DNA from 3 places in the Paenibacillus nitricinens genome. Region 3 is predicted to be linked to each of the others. Evidence: riboswitches for the same ligand, from Rfam matches in the RefSeq annotation. Region 3 holds a riboswitch; each other region holds the start of a gene.
What was found. Region 3 has a riboswitch for thiamine pyrophosphate ahead of ACN6KS_RS01370 (ECF transporter S component). Riboswitches for the same ligand answer to the same signal wherever they lie in the genome.
Positions count from the first base shown of each region.

Region 1 (2,269 bases), 2.6 Mb from region 3:
GCCACCCCAGCTTTTAGCAGGGGTAGCAGTGAATCTAAGAAAATTTGTATTTTGCGGTCATCCATTTTTAGACATCCTTTTTTGGCTCCAAGCTGGTTAGCTTCTGAACCCTTGAATTATTTTGAAACGTCAGCACCAAAGTATTTCTCAGAAATCTTTAAGTACGTGCCATCGCTCTTCATTTCAACAATTGCATCACTAACTGCTTTTACCAACTCTTCGTTGCCTTTTAAGAAAACAGCTGCGCTTTGTGAACCGTCTGGAATCTCATCTACTACTTTAATTTTTACATCAGGCTTTTGCTTTTTCAGGTCTAGATAAGACAAACCATCATTTACAGTTGCATCAATTCGGCCTGAGGTCAATAGGTCCATCGCTTGATTGAAGCCATCTGTAGCTACAATTTCAGCCCCGTTCTCACGGGCGATATCAGACAGGTTACTGGTCAGAGATTGTCCGGCTTTTTTCCCCTTAAGATCTGCAAAGGTTTTGATATCCTCATTGTTTTCACTCACTATCAATACCGCTTTAGATACGATATACGGTTCGGAGAAATCATATTTCACTTTACGATCTTCATTAATGGATACTTCGTTAAAAATAACATCAAACCGCTTGGCATCCATCCCAGCAAAAATACCGTCCCACTGTGTCTCAAAAAACTCTGGTTCAACACCGAGACGCTTCGCTACTTCCTCAGCAATTTCTACATCAAAGCCGGTCAGTTTGCCCGAAGCGTCATGATAAGTAAAGGGTGCATAGGTCCCTTCTGTTCCTATACGCAATTTGCCGCTAGCTTTAACAGCTTCCAGACTGTTTTGTGCAGTGGCTGTATTTCCAGCATTCGTTCCAGCTGAAGAATTCTTAGACGTACCGGTATTCGAATTATTGCCGCAGGCCGCTACAAACACCACGGTTAACGCCAATAGAATAGTTAAACTTAGTTTTTTCATAATTAATTCCCCTCTCTTTACCCGGAATTCATCCGGTAAATTGTATACTACACTGGCCGCTGTATACCGTCGATTATATACATCGGAATTGTAATATTAGGTAAATCTCTACCCTTATATTACCCAATCTTAGAATAATCCTTCACAAGATCCTCTCTTTACATCTCAGAAAGATATGGTATATTTATAAACAAATTAAATATGGACCTGTTATTTCACTAGGGGAGTCGGCCGACTGAGACGGAGCTTCAAGCTCCGGACCCTTGGAACCTGATCTGGATCATACCAGCGGAGGGAAGTGGAGCAGAATTTTCATCCCATGCATTTTAGTGTTCCTATGCAGAATGAACTTTTTGACCCATTTATTTCCCTTCGGAAATGAATGGGTCTTTATTTGTTTACAATCAATCACAAAACTTAAGCATACAAGAAGTTTATCCATCACAAAACGTTTAGGAGGTTCAATCATCACGACAATCCTATCCATTCAAGGCTTAACCTACTCTTTTCCGGAATCTGAACACCCCCCTGTATTTGCAGATCTATCCTTAGATATCAGCAGAGGAGAGTTTGTCTCGGTCATTGGGGCTAGCGGATGCGGAAAAAGCACGCTTTTCAAAACTATAGCAGGCTTGCTCGAACCCACTCACGGGCAAATAATAATTCATTCGAACCCGTCATCCTCTACTCGCTTAGGTCAGATCGCTTACATGCCTCAGCAGGATTTGCTGTTGCCTTGGAGAACCGTGCTCGACAACTGTCTTTTGCCCTGGGAGATTAAACCAACGTTTAGCAAACAACAGACGATCTCTCGCATTCAAGAAATGCTTTCACGTTTCGGTTTAGCCGATGTAGAGAGGGCATATCCCCATGAGCTGTCGGGTGGCATGAAACAGCGAGTCGCATTTCTACGAACGCTTGTAGCTGGTGGCGGGACCGGTCTTATGCTGCTAGATGAGCCGTTTGGAGCGCTCGATGCTATGACCAAACGTGAGATACACCGTTGGCTATTGGAGCTTTGGGATGAGCTGGGTCAAACAGTGATGCTCATCACCCATGATCTAGAGGAAGCGCTATTACTAAGCGATCGGATTTATTTATTGTCTGGAGGAATCCATAGCGAAATCCAGGAGATTGTCGTTGATTTACCGAGGCCAAGACATTACAAGTTGAACTATGAACCCCGGTTTATAGCGTTACGGGAAGAGTTGGAGCGGAGACTGTATGCAGCCCATACCTTTTAAAAAATATGTTAACAATTACGTTCCCTTCATTCTACTGCTGTTGTTCATTCTTGTGATCTGGGAGTCAGTTGT
Region 1 covers NZ_CP183948.1:2,851,284-2,853,552, reverse strand. Annotated here, with positions in the region: gene ACN6KS_RS12495 (amino acid ABC transporter permease) at 1-65, opposite strand, end outside; gene ACN6KS_RS12490 (amino acid ABC transporter substrate-binding protein) at 117-953, opposite strand; TPP riboswitch at 1,164-1,267, shown strand; gene ACN6KS_RS12485 (ABC transporter ATP-binding protein) at 1,298-2,197, shown strand; gene ACN6KS_RS12480 (ABC transporter permease) at 2,178-2,269, shown strand, end outside.
Region 1: linked by a shared signal. The riboswitch ahead of ACN6KS_RS12485 (ABC transporter ATP-binding protein) and the one ahead of ACN6KS_RS01370 (ECF transporter S component) in region 3 are both predicted to bind thiamine pyrophosphate.

Region 2 (2,269 bases), 170 kb from region 3:
AGCTCTCATTGAAGTGGTAAGTTCAAAAAGCCAACTTTGATAACGAAGTGATACAGGAAGCGGATTGAATCTTGAACGAACTTGGGAAGTCCGGTCTACTCCGCCGGTAAAAAATCATTCGTGAATGCACTAGCTGCATCCAGCGGTTTGTCCAGCAGCTTCAAATCATACATCCAGTCGCCGTAATTCTGCCAGACCTCGGTTTTTTGCTCTCCCCAGCGGGGGGCGTCGTCTTTATATTTCGGGCTAAGCCATTTTTGGCTGGCTAGGACAAGCTCGGCATCAAGGTCAGGCACAGCTTTGGATAATGTAGCGGCAGCCTCTTCTGGATGATCAATCGCATATTGATAACCCTTCGATGTGGCTTTCAGGAAAGCCTTCACCAAATCTGGATTCTCAGAAATCTGCTTCTCGCTCGTGGTCAGCACAGGGGTGTAATAATCGAGCTGAGGCGCATAATCCTTCAAGTACAGCATATCCAGAGGCTCTCCACGCAGTTCGGCTTCAATACCGGTCCAAGCGTAGAAGATCCAAGCGAAATCAATGTCACGTTTGACTGCGGTAAAATAGTCAGCTTCACCAATACTGATTAGCTTCACCTTTTTCACATCGCCACCAACAGGGTCCATGATCGCCTTCATGGCTGCTTCCTCGGCGGGAGATCCCCAGCCTCCGTAAGTTTTACCCTCAAAATCTTTTGGCGATTTAATATTGCGATCCACTGGAGCGGCGAATCCCGACGTATTATGTTGAATAATGGCTGCAATCGAGACAAGGGGAACGCCTTGTAGACGAGCTAGAGTCAATCCTTCCTGAGCGCTGATCCCAAAAGCAGCTTCCCCAGAAGTAACCATGGTATCGGAGCCTGCTGCGCCAGGTTGAACGATTTCTACATCCAGACCTTCTTCCGCGTAATAACCAAGATCCTTGGCTACGTAAAGACCGGTATGATTCGTATTCGGTGTCCAGTCCAGTGCAACCTTAACTTTGGTAAGCTCTTTTGGAGCATTTGATCCGGTCGCTGCATTCGATTCCGCAGCAGTCCCTTTGTTTCCAGCTGTATTCCCGTTGTTGCTGCCGCATCCGGCAATCGCAAGAATGAGCATACAGATGAGGCTAAGCATGAGTGCTTTTTTGACATGCATGTCTTCTTCTCTCCTTTAAGGTTGCCAGATCCCGTCATCCAACATGAACCATAAAGTGTAGTATGTACATTTCTTCTACATCTTTTGTGATCTACACAAAAAAAGCGCCCGAGTGATCGGGACGCTGGCTTGGCGCAAGGTTAGTAAAGGTCACAGGGACCAAAACCAATTGGCAATTCCTACGCTGGCATTATCCAGATCAGGTATAAGGGTCAGTATCTTGTGGGATACAATCTCAGCCGGCCAATTCCAGCACCCCTGGTTCTATGAAGTTAACGGGTATTTCCACTTGAAATATAAGAAAGTTTAGGTTTTGCACCTATACTTTATAGCTTATATTTCTTGCATACGCTGTATTATAGACGGCTGTTCTCGGAATGTCTAGTAGCATGATCCTAAATTTTTCAAATCTCTTAGTCCGTTTTCATTCATCCAGATCTTTATGTTTCTTGCGATGACGCCGCTTAAGCTCAGTAACCAGAGCACCTAGTGTAAGGACAACACTGATCATTATCCCGCTCATTATCACGAAGAGAGCAAGAAACTCAAAGGGGGAATAGCTAACCATTTTACTCCACTGAATCTTTCCATCCAGATCGTCAATGACTTGATTCATGCCATAAATCCCACTTACCACCGTAAATACAGTGAGGATCATCAGCAGATTATCCCGGCGCTTCGACTGGAATTTATCTTGATACTGAAACAGGTCAGTCAATGTTTCTTTTACTTCCTCGAATAGAGCGTCGTTCCCGTATACTTTACGCAGCTGAAGAAAAATCTCCCGTCCTTGCGACTGTGAGATTAGCTCTAAGAAATAAAACTTTGCCGAGAATTTATTAATCGAGTAGATTAAATTATCGATCTCATCATAATCGTGGTTTATGCGTAGTCGGGAATGCATATTTGCCAGCTTTAGCAGAACGATTTTGTGGAAAATATTGAGTAGAAATCCGTAATAGTATTGCCCGTACATCTGGTCGGCCAGGCTAATGGCGATCTTTGGTTCAGCTCGGGTAAGGCAGCAAAAGGTCTGCTCATTCATCATATAATACGTGTCTGGGCCCCATCGATTATAGGAATGCTCATGACAATAATTCGCAATATACGCTGGGTCGCTGGCA
Region 2 covers NZ_CP183948.1:466,635-468,903, forward strand. Annotated here, with positions in the region: gene ACN6KS_RS02085 (ABC transporter substrate-binding protein) at 96-1,145, opposite strand; TPP riboswitch at 1,305-1,415, opposite strand; gene ACN6KS_RS02090 (hypothetical protein) at 1,570-2,269, opposite strand, start outside.
Region 2: linked by a shared signal. The riboswitch ahead of ACN6KS_RS02085 (ABC transporter substrate-binding protein) and the one ahead of ACN6KS_RS01370 (ECF transporter S component) in region 3 are both predicted to bind thiamine pyrophosphate.

Region 3 (2,269 bases):
GTGTGAAGACATTGCCTGTCCTCTCTACAAGCACAATCATTAATTTACCTGTCGACGGTACCCGTCCAATAGATCAAGTTGTGATCGAAGTAGTTAACAATGGATCAGCTGGAGCGGCTTGTTATTTAACGGGTTTAGCCAATAGTGCAAGTCCTCAGACAGTCTTTATTGAAGAATTATTTGAGCTGCAATATCGGGAAACGTTAAGTAAGACCTACCCTATTGTAGAGGATTTATTTCAATTTAATTTTGTGTATTCACAGGAGCAATTAAAGATTCAGGTTTTTCTTGTGGATGTGAACGGTGTCTGGACGGCCGTTAATCTGGAAGTGTTTCAAGTAAGCCGTATAACCTCGGAAATACGTGATAACGTATCGGTTACATCGACTGACTTCGCAGCGATCAGCTTTATGAGGAGTCCTGCCTTTACTATTCCACAAGGTCTTGCGGCTGAAATTAGACCGGCTGCTTTAGATATTCTATCCAAAAGACCTGTGCGTTATATGGTCGTTGCAGGTGGAACTCTGGATGGGACATTTGAAAATTTCCCTACACCAACTACGGATATTCCTGTCACGGACACAGCACTGCTTGTCAATTACACCTGCACTACGGTCACGGGTGGAAAGGTGATTATGCAAGGTACAGGATCAGGGATCTCTGGTGCGTATGCGAATTTGGCCGTTAACTTGCTTAACGAGCGGCTCTCTTACGAGCTTCAGGATGAGCCGGTTACTTTGGTAGTTAACTCACTCTCAGGTGATGATGATCTCGCCGTCACTTTTAAGATGTCCGAGCAATGGTGAGCGTTCTACACTTAGATACCGCGATAGGGATACCCAAGGAACGAAAATCATATTGTAAAAAGTTTACTTATGATATAAGTTATAGGAAGTTGAATCGCAATAAACGGGTGCTTGATGAAGTCAGGCTGAGATAGCGGCCTTATGCCGCTGACCGTCAATCTGATCTGGGTAATGCCAGCGTAGAGACGTTATTGTCGAGCATCCTTTTTTTGATGCCATGCGCAAGCCTACCCATTAATGGGTAGGCTTTTTAAAATTACTCACATCATGCGAGCAACGAATCCAAGAACCTAGAAGGGAAGTTGTTGAAGCATGGAACAAGCTAAGCAAGGACAAAGGCAAGGACAACAAGACAAAGGGACGAGGTCACGGGGATTGAAGCTGACTGATATTCTGGTAACCATCGTGATCGCGGTCGTATTCGGTATTATCTATAAAATCTGGGGACCGATGTACGACGTGGTCAAACCGCTGGGTACCCATGCGGAGCAAACGATATACGGCATGTGGTTCATTGCCGGGACGTTCGCGTTTCTCATCATCCGCAAGCCGGGAGTGGCGCTTCTGGCTGAGATTGCGGCGGCTTCCGTTAGTGCGCTATTGGGCAGTGAATGGGGGCTTTCGACCTTGTATTACGGCGCGTTGCAGGGATTGGGCGCGGAGTTAGTCTTCGCGATTTTCCTCTATCGCAACGCGAACGTCTGGGTCACGTCGCTGGCCGCGCTCGCGGCGGCGGCGGGTTCGTTGGTGCTGGATTTCGGCTACGGTTACATTGAATCGTTGTCCGCTTGGAACTATACGCTGCTGATCGGACTGAGGGGACTCGGAAGTATCGTCATCGCCGGTATCTTCGCCTTCGGACTGTCCAAAGCGCTTGAGCTCACAGGCGTAACCAAAGTGTTGAGACCGGCGTCCAAGGCGGACTATGACGCATTGACACGACTATGACGGCTGGAGTCTCCATAGCTGCGAGAGTTAAGAACCTAAAGCTTAAGTTTGCCGGAGAGGACTCCTTGTTGTTCAAGGGCATTTCCCTTTCTTTCCACCAGGGGGAGAAGACGCTGCTGCTCGGCCCGAGCGGATGCGGGAAGTCGACGCTGCTGCAGGTGTTGAGCGGTTTGATTCCCGGTTCGATCGAAGTTCCGATGATCGCTGAAGAGACATTTGTTCCCGAGCGATGGGGATACGTATTCCAAGATCCGGATACGCAGTTCTGTATGCCATATGTGGACGAGGAGATGGCTTTCGTTCTCGAGAACATGCGCGTCCCCCGCGAAGAAATGGCAGGTCTGATCCGCCTTTATCTCGCTCAAGTCGGCTTGAATATTCCTGATATCCATATCGCAATCCAATCGTTATCGCAAGGGATGAAACAGCGATTAGCCATAGCTTCCGTTCTGGCTATGGAGCCAGAAGTGATTTTCCTGGACGAACCGACAGCGCTGTTGGATAGCGAGGGTACG
Region 3 covers NZ_CP183948.1:294,330-296,598, forward strand. Annotated here, with positions in the region: gene ACN6KS_RS01365 (hypothetical protein) at 3-806, shown strand; TPP riboswitch at 900-1,011, shown strand; gene ACN6KS_RS01370 (ECF transporter S component) at 1,119-1,754, shown strand; gene ACN6KS_RS01375 (ABC transporter ATP-binding protein) at 1,751-2,269, shown strand, end outside.